DNA from 2 places in the Xenorhabdus sp. SGI 60 genome. Region 1 is predicted to be linked to the other one. Evidence: predicted binding sites of a transcription regulator. Region 1 holds the regulator's gene; the other holds the start of a gene.

The links. The regulator ArgR, encoded in region 1, controls arginine synthesis, uptake and breakdown. The targets are predictions, from matches to a motif close to ANTGAATAAAAATACANT.
Region 2: a site for ArgR is predicted at 3,681-3,698, ahead of argA (amino-acid N-acetyltransferase). Genes of this name have one in related genera too.

What each region holds. Positions count from the first base shown of each region.
Region 1 covers NZ_CP196860.1:3,884,924-3,890,919, reverse strand. The annotation lists gene ACSJJG_RS18400 (inverse autotransporter beta domain-containing protein) at 1-195, opposite strand, end outside; gene fbp (class 1 fructose-bisphosphatase) at 689-1,693, opposite strand; gene mpl (UDP-N-acetylmuramate:L-alanyl-gamma-D-glutamyl-meso-diaminopimelate ligase) at 1,878-3,248, shown strand; gene argR (transcriptional regulator ArgR) at 3,322-3,792, opposite strand; gene mdh (malate dehydrogenase) at 4,202-5,140, shown strand; gene ACSJJG_RS18375 (helix-turn-helix domain-containing protein) at 5,251-5,517, opposite strand; gene ACSJJG_RS18370 (DNA-binding protein) at 5,705-5,996, shown strand, end outside.
Region 2 covers NZ_CP196860.1:3,646,376-3,652,371, reverse strand. The annotation lists partial or broken gene recB (exodeoxyribonuclease V subunit beta) at 1-335, shown strand, start outside; gene recD (exodeoxyribonuclease V subunit alpha) at 341-2,248, shown strand; gene argA (amino-acid N-acetyltransferase) at 2,315-3,646, opposite strand; gene amiC (N-acetylmuramoyl-L-alanine amidase AmiC) at 3,886-5,133, shown strand; tRNA gene ACSJJG_RS17245 (tRNA-Met) at 5,339-5,415, opposite strand; tRNA gene ACSJJG_RS17240 (tRNA-Met) at 5,482-5,558, opposite strand; tRNA gene ACSJJG_RS17235 (tRNA-Met) at 5,680-5,756, opposite strand; gene mltA (murein transglycosylase A) at 5,982-5,996, shown strand, end outside.

The DNA.
Region 1 (5,996 bases):
TTTCCCCAACGCGTAGGATTTTGCCTGCTCGGTTAATTGGGATGGGGAAGAAGATAAGATATTACCTATCTTATGGATGCTTTGTGTGATGGCACCCACTTTCTGATCAATAGCCGCTTGATTATCCCGCGCCTTATTAGCGTCATTTTCATCTGCTGGTTTTTGTAAGTATTCTATTCTCTTGAACTTTTTCACCCGCTGACAGCGCACTCGTAGGAGTAAAGGGCAAAAAAAGCGAGTACATGAGAATAGAAAGCCGAAAAACTTTATGATTTATATACGAGTCCATATATGAATTCCTCATAAAATATGGGCTGTCGCCAGCGCTTTAGCATTACATCTTTGATGTTCCAAACTTTAATTTTATTGGGGATAGCTATCTCATTAATATAAAAAAGATAATATTTCCCATACCTACATACATTAGGAAATCTTTTGTTGTTATGCGTAATGAAAAATTATTATCAGCAGATAATAAAAAGCTATCGCTTTATTTCCGCTAAAATTAGGTTTTATTTTTGATGTAAAAGAGGTATTTTTTCAGGAATGACTATGGCGTATCAAGAGGAATATATGATTAATTGGTTGCAAGGTGAGCGTCATTGAAATAGAAAAAATTGAGGTTTGGAAAATAAATGGAACAAGAGGTGGAAACCCACCTCTTTAAATTATGGTTTAATCATACTGTTTATTGATCAGGAAATTCCGCCATAAAACTTTCGGCTTTTTCTACCATAGACTTGGTGCCGACAAAAAAAGGTACGCGTTGGTGCAGCTTATTTGGCACGATATCCAGAATACGGTTTGCCCCATCGCTGGCTTTGCCACCGGCTTGTTCAGCAAGGAATGCGATGGGGTTGCATTCATAAAGTAAGCGGAGTTTGCCCGTTGGGTGGCTTGCTGTACTTGGATAGATATAGATCCCGCCTTTTAACAGATTGCGATGGAAATCAGCAACCAGAGAACCGATATAGCGGGTAGTGTATGGACGTTGGGTTGCTTCGTCTTGTTCCTGACAATATTTGATGTATTTTTTCACCCCCATTGGGAACTTAATGTAGTTCCCTTCGTTGATAGAGTACATATTACCCTTTTTCGGGAATTGGACTTTCTCATGGGTCAGACAAAATACCCCAAGGGAAGGATCATAAGTAAAAGTATGAACACCACAGCCTGTCGTGTAAACCAGCATAGTGGATGAGCCATAAACCACATAACCTGCTGCCACCTGACGATTCCCCGGTTGCAGGAAGTCTTCTTCGGTTACAGGCTGACCGATCGGAGTAACTCGATGGTAAATTGAGAAAATAGTCCCGACGGAAACGTTTACATCAATATTCGAAGAACCATCCAATGGATCCATCAAAACAACATATTTTGCATTTTCTGCCCGGTCGCCATCAAAAATAACGATGTCGTCTTCCTCTTCGGAAGCAATGCCTGCTACTTCGCCGCGTGCTTTCAGTGCTGCCTTGAGTTTTTCATTGGCATATAAGTCCAGCTTCATCTGAACTTCACCCTGCACATTAGATACGCCACTTGAGCCTAAAATATCCACCAGACCGGCTTTATTGATATCCCTATGGATAATTTTGGCGCCTAACTTGATGGCAGACAGCAGTGCAGTCAGTTCACCTGTAGCATGCGGAAAATCTTGCTGCTTTTCGACGATGAATTCGCCCAATGTTTTCATGACAAAGGCCTTGAATTTGGTTGTGGTTTTCGGAAGCGTGCTTCACTGATGTGTCGCACTTATGTGCCGCACTTAGGCGCGGGCAGTTTAGCTAAAGAATCTGATGATTCATAGGTTATTGCATTTTTAATCTCTGATTTGGTAGTTAGAATAGTAATACAGTTCATGAATCAGGTAGAAATAAATGCGTATTCATATTCTTGGCATTTGCGGTACTTTCATGGGTGGGCTGGCGATCCTCGCTCGCGCACAGGGGCATGAAGTGACTGGCTCTGATGCTAATGTCTATCCCCCAATGAGCACGTTGCTGGAAAAACAAGGCATTGAGTTGATCCAGGGTTACGATCCGGCCCAGCTCGATCCTGCTCCAGATGTGGTGATCATTGGTAATGCTATGACACGTGGCAATCCCTGCGTAGAAGCTGTGTTAGATCGTGGCATTCCTTACACTTCTGGTCCGCAGTGGCTGCATGATCATATATTGCCAGAGCGTTGGGTATTGGCTGTTGCGGGCACCCATGGCAAAACAACAACGGCGGGTATGGTGGCCTGGATATTGGAAGAGTGTGGCTATAAACCCGGGTTCCTGATCGGTGGCGTGCCAGGGAATTTTGACGTTTCAGCACACATTGGTGAAAGCCCATTTTTTGTGATTGAGGCGGATGAATATGACTGCGCTTTCTTTGACAAGCGTTCGAAATTTGTCCACTACAGCCCCCGTACATTGATCATGAATAATCTTGAGTTTGATCATGCCGACATTTTCGAAAATTTGGGCGCGATTCAAAAACAATTCCACCATCTCGTCAGAGTTGTGCCGAGTACCGGCAAGATCATTGTTCCTGATAATGATATTAATTTGAAGCAAGTACTCTCAATGGGATGTTGGAGTGAATTGGAACAGATAGGAGCAAGCGGTCATTGGCAGGCGAAGAAAGCCAGTCAGGATAGCAGTCACTATCAGGTATTCCATCGGGGGGAGCGGGTTGGGGAAGTGATGTGGTCATTAGTCGGTGAACACAATATGCATAATGGTTTGATCGCAATTGCGGCAGCCCATCATGTGGGCGTGCAACCTGCGGATGCCTGTCAGGCACTAGGCCAATTTATTAATGCCCGTCGTCGCCTTGAATTACGCGGCGAAGTCAATGGCATCTCGGTGTATGATGATTTTGCTCATCATCCAACCGCTATCTTAGCCACACTGGAGGCGTTGAGAAGTAAAGTGGGCGGCATGGCTCGTATTCTTGCCGTGCTGGAACCGCGTTCGAATACCCTGAAAATGGGCATGAGCAAAAATGATATTGCCCCTTCTTTGGGGCGTGCTGATGAAGTTTTTCTCTATCAACCCACCAATATTCCGTGGCAGGTTATTGAAATTGCTGAACAGTGTATTCAACCCACGCGTTGGAGTGCTGATATTGATACTTTGGTGAAAATGATTGTAGAAACGGCACAGCCCGGTGACCATATTCTGGTGATGAGTAATGGTGGATTTGGCGGTATTCACGAAAAACTACTGGCTGCATTGACGCAAAAATCCAGCGCATATTAGTTAATATTTTCTTGTATTTCGGTCTGCCATACGCATATTTTGATTAGATTGGTATACGGCAGACCTGAATAAATTAAAGTTCCTGTTCAAACAGGTGGAGAATTGCTTCGTAAAGTTGTTTTGTCGTAAAGTTTTGCGCTGGAGTGGAAAAAATAGTGTCATCCCCTGCAATGCTGCCAAGGATCCCTTCTGCTTTCCCCAATGAATCTAACAGGCGGGCAATTAACTGTGCTGCGCCAGGGCTGGTGCGTATGACGACAATACTGTGATTATAATCGACATCTAATACCAGATTTTTTAATGGACTGGTGGCAGTGGGAACGCCCAATTCTGCGGGTAAGCAATAAACCATTTCCATCTTTGCATTACGGGTTCGGACAGCACCAAATTTCGTCAGCATTCTGGAAACTTTAGATTGGTTGATATTTTCAAATCCCTGCTCTTGAAGTGCTGAAACAATTTCACCTTGAGAGCTGAATTTTTCTTCTTTCAATAATGCCTTGAAAGCTTTTACCAAATCTTCCTGTTTCGAAGGAACACGCATATTTCACCATCGTTGAATCCGTTATCAGGCGGACATTATGCGAAAGAGTGAATTTTTATGCAAGAAAGAGAAGAAAAAACCAATATACAGAGAATAGTGAATTAAGCATAGTAAATGTATTGTTAATTAAATGGGATTGTTTGGTATGAAAGGGAAGAGTAAGGTAATAAGCTAATTGTTGAAGCGTTCGCTTGAAATAATTCTTAAAAAAGTGTCCATTATCTCATTAACAGATAAGCATTTTGTTTAGAATAAAACGACTTTGGTGTTCCACCATCAGGCTATTAAGTGGATAATCTGGCTGTTAACAAATTGTTTTTAATGCAAATTGTTTTTAATACATAGTGTTTCTAATACATAGTGTTTTTATTACATAGTGTTTACAGTACTTAATTTAAGGAGTATCAGGATGAAAGTTGCAGTTCTCGGTGCAGCCGGTGGTATTGGTCAGGCACTAGCCCTTCTACTCAAGACCCAGCTTCCTTCAGGTTCAGAACTTTCCTTGTATGACATTGCTCCGGTGACTCCAGGCGTGGCAACCGATCTGAGCCATATCCCAACGGAAGTCAAAGTCACTGGTTTTGCTGGTGAAGATGCAACTCCTGCACTGGCAGGTGCAGATGTCGTATTAATTTCTGCGGGTGTGGCGCGTAAACCTGGTATGGATCGTTCCGATTTGTTCAATATCAATGCAGGAATCATTCGTAATCTGGTTCAGCAGGTTGCTAAAACTTGTCCAAAAGCATTAATTGGAATTATTACCAACCCAGTCAATACCACTGTTGCGATCGCCGCTGAGGTACTGAAAAAAGAAGGTGTGTACGATAAAAACCGCCTGTTTGGTGTCACAACCCTGGATATCATTCGTTCCAACACCTTTGTTGCTGAACTAAAAGACAAGAAAGTAGAAGAGATAGAAGTTCCTGTTATTGGTGGGCACTCTGGTGTGACCATCCTGCCTCTTTTGTCGCAAATTCCAGGTGTTAGCTTCACTGATGAAGAAGTTGAGGCATTGACCCAGCGTATCCAGAATGCGGGTACTGAGGTTGTTGAAGCGAAAGCGGGTGGCGGCTCTGCAACTCTGTCTATGGGACAAGCAGCGGCTCGTTTGGGGCTGTCGCTGATCCGTGGCTTGCAAGGCGAAAGCAATGTTGTTGAGTGCAGCTATGTTGAAGGTGATGGCAAATATGCCCGTTTCTTTGCGCAGCCTGTTCGCTTAGGTAAAAATGGTATCGAAGAACGTTTAGATATTGGCAAATTAAGTGATTTTGAACAGAAGTCACTGGATAACATGCTGGATGTTTTGAAAAAAGACATTGAGTTGGGCGAAAGATTTATTAACGAATAATTCATTTATTAATAATTTATTAATATACGAATTAAGTTAAATATATTAAATAACTAAAACCGCTAGTTAGAAATAACTAGCGGTTTTTCTTTCAATAGTTATATTGATAGCTAATTATTCTTTTTCTCTCTTACTTTTCTTTCCAATAGTTCTCCTGTATGGGGATCGAAATAGCGGCTTGGCCATATTTCAGACGGATGTAGTTCTAAATAATTCGCTATTATCCATTCTCCCTTGGGCCATGGGCGAGAAAGTGTATTCGCCAAAGTTGATGAACTCAATCCCGCCGCACGAGAAACGGCAGCTAATGTCGTTCCTCGTTTACGTAAAGCGGCAATAATATCAGCAGGATGCCAATCCGATTTCATAGAAATCATTTTTTTAATCCTTTTCTATTAAATTAGAAGCCACATTAGTGGTATAACTAAAGCGTTAATGTGAAATTAATAACGAACACGAACCTGTTATTAAGAAAATAAAATAACATTATTTTTTCTAAAAATGTTTCTAATTTTTTCTTAATAACGTCTTTTTTGAACTTGGTTACAAAAATAGAGAAACGTTATGAAAAAAGAGTGGTATACGGCAATGGAGCTGACCGGTGTAGGTGAGTTACCTAGATCACCACAAGGAGTTAATGCCAGGGCAAAGCGTGAAGAGTGGTTAAAACAAAAACGGGCTGGCGTCCAGGGACGGGCGATTGAATACCATTACTCTTGTTTTCCTCAAACAACGTTGGAAGCTTTAGAACTCCATGAAACACCAGCAGAATATCAGGTTCAAAAACAAGATCCTTTAGCCATTTGGGTAAGTGCATTTAATTTACTTACCGAGGAAGAGAAGGAGGTCATTACCG
Region 2 (5,996 bases), 240 kb from region 1:
GCTGGCAAGATAAGTTTTACGTCGTGGATTACAAATCAAACTGGTTAGGTGAAAACAGCCAGTCATATACGCAAGAGGCGATGGCAAGAGCCATGATAGAGCATCGTTACGATTTCCAGTATCAGCTTTATACTTTAGCGCTGCACCGTTATTTGCGTCATCGGTTAGCTCATTATGATTATCGCCGCCATTTTGGTGGCGTGATCTATCTGTTCCTGCGGGGTATTGATAAAGATAACCCAGGGCATGGCATTTACTCTTACTTGCCTCCCTTTGAATTTATTGACGAACTGGATACGCTTTTCAGTGCTGTTGGTGAGGAAAAAAGCGTATGAATTCCATGATGTCATTATTGCAACAGGCGGTGAACCAGAAGCTGCTGCGCCCTTTGGATGTACAGTTTGCTTATGCGATGATTGAGGATGAAAATCCGCTGTTACTGTTGATTACGGCCTTATTAAGCGCTGAATCGGGCGCGGGGCATGTCTGTTTGCCATTGGAGCGGGTTTCGCCAAAATATTTTTTTGAAGGCAGGCAGCCGGAGTTAGCTGCAACGCTTTGGTCTTTGGCCGGAGAACCCGATCAACAGCAAATTCTGGCTGTTTTACAGGCATGTCCGGCGGTAAGTATGGGGGAAACTCCGGCACCGGTGATCCTTTTCCATCAAAGGGAGAGTGATTACCGCCTGTATTTACAACGCATGTGGCAAAGTGAACAGAGGGTGGCGGATTTTTTTGCCGCTGTGGAGTTAACCGATACTTTTGCTCAATCTTCCCATGATCAAACGGTTGTTGATGAAATCCAGTTACGTCGCATTTTGGATGAACTTTTTGGTGTCACTGTTAAAGGAGAAATTGATTGGCAAAAAGTTGCGGCAGCAGTGGCTGTAACGAGCCGTATTTCGGTGATCTCTGGTGGGCCAGGAACCGGCAAAACCACGACAGTAGCTAAGTTGTTGGCTGCCTTGATCAAGTTGCATGAAGGGAAAAAATTAAGTATTCAATTAGCTGCGCCAACCGGTAAGGCAGCGGCCAGATTAACTGAATCGCTGAGGGAAGCGGTCAAGAAACTCGATTTGACGCCAGAACAGTGGCATAGCATTCCAGAGCAGGCGCAAACTATCCATCGTTTACTGGGGGCGCAACCCGATAGCCAGAAACTGCGTTATGGGCGTGATAATCCGCTGTCCCTTGATATTTTGATCATTGATGAAGCCTCGATGGTGGATTTACCGATGATGGCGCATTTGGTTGATGCTTTGCCGCCACGGGCGAAAGTGATTTTCTTGGGGGATAAAGACCAGCTTGCATCGGTTGAAGCCGGAGCGGTATTGGGCGATATTTGCCGTTTTGCTGAACAAGGTTATAGCGCCAAGCGGGCTGAACAATTGGAGCGCTTAACTGGATGTCAGCTAACATCTTATTCCACCTTACATTCCGATAAAAATACGCCTGCCGTGCGGGATAGCCTGTGTCTGCTGCGCAAAAGTTATCGCTTCAACTCGGCTTCCGGCATTGGGCGATTGGCATCGGCTGTGAATCAAGGAGATCGCGGAGGCGTCGCGGCAGTGCTGAATCAGTCTTTTCCCGATGTTGATTTTTACCCACTTGCAGCGGATGAAGATTATCAGCGTCTGTTGACAGAAACCGCTGCGGGTTACTCTCAGTATTTAACCATGGCAAATGAACGGATGGCGGAAGAAGCCATTTTGGCGGCGTTTAATCGTTTTCGATTGTTGTGCGCGTTAAGGGAAGGCCCCTTTGGTGTTACGGGACTGAACCAACGAATGGAACAATTGCTGCACAGGAAAGGCGTCATTACCCTGCCCAAAAACGTAGAGAACCGTGGTTATGTCGGGCGCCCTATTATGATATTGCGTAATGACAGCACCCTTGGACTGTTTAACGGAGATATCGGGATTATGCTCAAAAATCAGGATAATGAACTGAAAGCCTATTTCCAGTTGTCTGATGGACAGATTAAAGGATTTCAGCCAAGCCGGTTGCCTCAACATGAAACGGCTTATGTGATGACAGTGCATAAATCTCAAGGGTCTGAATTTGAGCATACGGCCTTGGTGTTACCGACCCAACACTCACCAATAGTCAGTCGGGAATTGGTGTATACCGCACTGACGCGGGCGAGGGAAAAATTGACAATTTATGCCAATAAGCCAGTTTGGGATAAAGCTGTGGCTACAGCAACACAGCGGCGGAGCGGGTTGGCAGATTGGTTCAACCCGCAATAAAAAGCAATGTGGCCAAGGATTATATGGCTGGAATGTCTATAGTTAGCTTGACGTAAGCAAACTTCATCAAGCCTGTAAATCCAGCATCAAAATTTTGGAACAGCGCTGATAGTTATACAGCGCTTGTTTTTCCACGGGCAACATATCTATTCCTGCGGGCTTAAAACCTTTCTCCTGAAACCAGTGAATACTGCGGGTTGTGAGTACGAAAAGTTTTTCCAACCCTCTTTGTTTCGCCTGATTAGAAATTGAATCTAGCAGAATTTCACCTCTGGAAGAGTTTCTGTAGTCTGGATGTACCGCAACGCAGGCCATTTCTCCAATTTTTTCATTGGGATAGGAATATAGGGCAGCGCAGGCGATAGTGATATTATCGAGTTCAATCAGGGTGAAGTTATCAATTTCCATTTCCAGTTGTTCACGTGAACGGCGTACCAAAATACCTTGTTGCTCCAATGGGCGAATAAGTTCAAGAATGCCACCAATATCATTAATATTGGCGCGGCGTATCTGCTCGGAACGTTCCATCACTATTTGAGTGCCGATACCTTCGCGGGAAAAGAGTTCCTGAACCAACGAACCATTTTTTTGATAACTGATCAAATGGCTGCGGCGAACGCCATGGCGGCAGGCCTTAATCGCTCCCCTTAAGAAACGCACGGTTCCTGAATGAAAATCACCCGAGTTTTCCAATTTGTGCAGGTGAGCTTCTCCTTCATTAAGAAACATTTCTGATAAAGTGTCACCTTCGGCGTCGAGTACGCCCTGAGATGAGCAAAATCCAATTAATTTTTCTGCTTTTAATTTGATTGCCAGTTGTGTTGCAATTTCTTCGGAAGTGAGGTTGAAACTTTCTCCTGTAACGGAAACCGCAACTGGCCCGATCAGCACAATAGCACCATTATCCAGTTGTTGGTTGATTGCTTTCTCATCAATACGGCGGACTCTGCCACTGTGGCAATAATCGACGCCGTCATCGATTCCCAAAGGTTGGGCGATAACGAAGTTTCCGCTGACAACACTAATATTAGCGCCTTGTAATGGGGTATTATTTAAACCCATAGAAAGGCGTGCTGTAATTTCTAGCTGTAATAAGCCAGCCGCCTGTTTGACCAAATCCAGTGTTTTGGCATCGGTTACTCTGGTGTGTTTGTGGTAAATCGATTGGCAATGGTGTTTGGCGATATTCTGTTCAATTTGTGGACGGGCACCATAAACAACGATTAAACGAATGCCCAGGTTATGCAGTAATCCAATATCGTTGACGATATTAGAAAAATTCTCATGGGCGATGGCTTCACCTCCCAGCATAATGACAAAGGTTTTACCTCGATGTGCATTGATATACGGCACCGAGTGGCGTAAGACTTCAACCAATTCGGTATTGCGTTCTTTCATGAAATCCTCTCTAATTGAATTTTTATTCGTATTTTTTGTATTTTTATTCTTTTTGAAGGGAAATGGCAAGAGGAAACATGGATAAAAATAACGTTATTATTTATATTGGTATAAATAAATCAGGTCATCAAAAAATACATTTTTTGATGACAGAAGTTTGCTAATTAATTAGAGTTCCTGCCTGACTATTATGTTTGATAAAGATTACTGCGTTTGGTTGTTTTTAAATGGAATAAATGATGAGTCACTCAGGCCATAATATTTCACGTCGTCGCCTGCTGAAAGGCGCAGCCGCTGTATGGTTATTAAGCATCAGCCCAATAGGTTATGCAGCGACTTCACAAGTTATTGCTGTTCGTATTTGGCCTGCATCAAGTTATACCAGAGTGACGCTGGAGTCTAATATTCCACTTAAATATCGCCAGTTTTCGCTTGCAAACCCTGATCGTATTGTCATTGATTTGCAGGGTATGCAGCTTAATCGCATTTTGAGCAGTATGGGGGCACAGGTTCAGCGGCGTGATCCTTACTTAAAATTAGTGCGGGCAGGGCAATTTAACCCTAAAACGGTGCGTTTAGTCTTTGAAATTAAACAGCCCGTCTCCCCGCATATTTTCACATTGCCACCAATTGCAAAGTTTAAACATCGTCTGGTGCTCGATCTGTATCCCCAAAAAGCTGTTGATGTGGCTAATGATCCTTTATTGGCTCTGCTTGAAGAGTATAACAGTGGGAATTTAGAACAGCATTTGCCTGCACAGACACGCAAACCCGGTAAGGCAGGTAAAGACAGACCGATTGTGATTATGCTCGATCCCGGTCATGGTGGTGAAGACTCTGGGGCGATTGGGAAATATAAAACTCGTGAAAAAGATGTCGTGTTGCAGATTGCCCGTCGTTTACAGGCACTCATCAAACGTGAGCCGGGCATGAAAGTTTACATGACGCGAAATGAAGATGTGTTTATTCCCTTGACGGTGAGAGTGGCAAAAGCGCGTAAGATGCGCGCTGATCTTTTTGTTTCTATTCATGCGGATGCCTTTACAAATCGCTCTGCACGGGGGTCATCCGTGTTTGCGCTTTCCACTAAGGGGGCTACCAGCAATACGGCCCGTTTTCTCGCCCAAACTCAGAACGAGGCAGACTTAATTGGTGGAGTCAGTAAAAGCGGAGATAAATATTTGGATCATACCATGTTGGATTTGGTTCAAACCGCAACGATTAATGATAGTCTGAAATTTGGTAAAGAAGTGCTCAAGCGGGTGGGGAAAATCAATAAACTGCATAAAAATAGCGTCGATCAGGCGGGATTTGCGGTATTGAAAGCGCCAGATATCCCTTCCATTTTGGTAGAAACTGCATTTATCAGTAATCTGGAAGAAGAGCGCAAACTTAAGACCGCAAAATTCCAGCAACAAGTGGCGGAATCCATTTTTGCGGGCATAAAGGCGTATTTCAAAAATGGCGCTGAATTGGCGAGGCGGTGAAATATTCGTCTTGATAAACTATTGAGTAATACCAGTAAGAATTTATTGCTTATGATGTAATGTTGGTTGTTGGCTTTATATTTATATTTAAATCGGAATGAAATAATGTTTAAACATAGATTTTAAAATCAGTGGAAATAAGGTAATAGCAAACGCTGGAATAAAAATGAGGTAAAATTGCGGAGGTAAAATGAAAAATAAAAATTGGTTGCGGGGGCCGGATTTGAACCGACGACCTTCGGGTTATGAGCCCGACGAGCTACCAGGCTGCTCCACCCCGCGTCCGTCTATTTGCATATTTTGATCTAATCGATGAATGCAAATATTGAGCAATAATATCATAAAGGTTGGTTGCGGGGGCCGGATTTGAACCGACGGCCTTCGGGTTATGAGCCCGACGAGCTACCAAGCTGCTCCACCCCGCGTCCGTTTATCTACATATCCTGATAATTAATCGTGAATGCAAATACTCAATGATGACACTATTTACTGCCTTTCTAGAGTGCGTCGATGCTACATCATATCGACAACAACACCTAATCGAATTGGTTGCGGGGGCCGGATTTGAACCGACGACCTTCGGGTTATGAGCCCGACGAGCTACCAGGCTGCTCCACCCCGCGTTCGATGTCGGCACACTATACTCTGGAACGGAGAGGTTGCAAGTTTTTTTATTGAAAGTGACTAATTTTTTTGTCTTTTGGTTTAAAAGTGGACTTATCGTTTTATTTTTGTGCTATAGACTGGGTTGAAACAGCAAGCTATTTTTTTAACTACATATCATTATTTATTAGTGTTTGATATTGTTCGTGATCCGAGTAAGTGATGGCTAGAGATAAGGCATTAATATGAGAGTTTGGGGT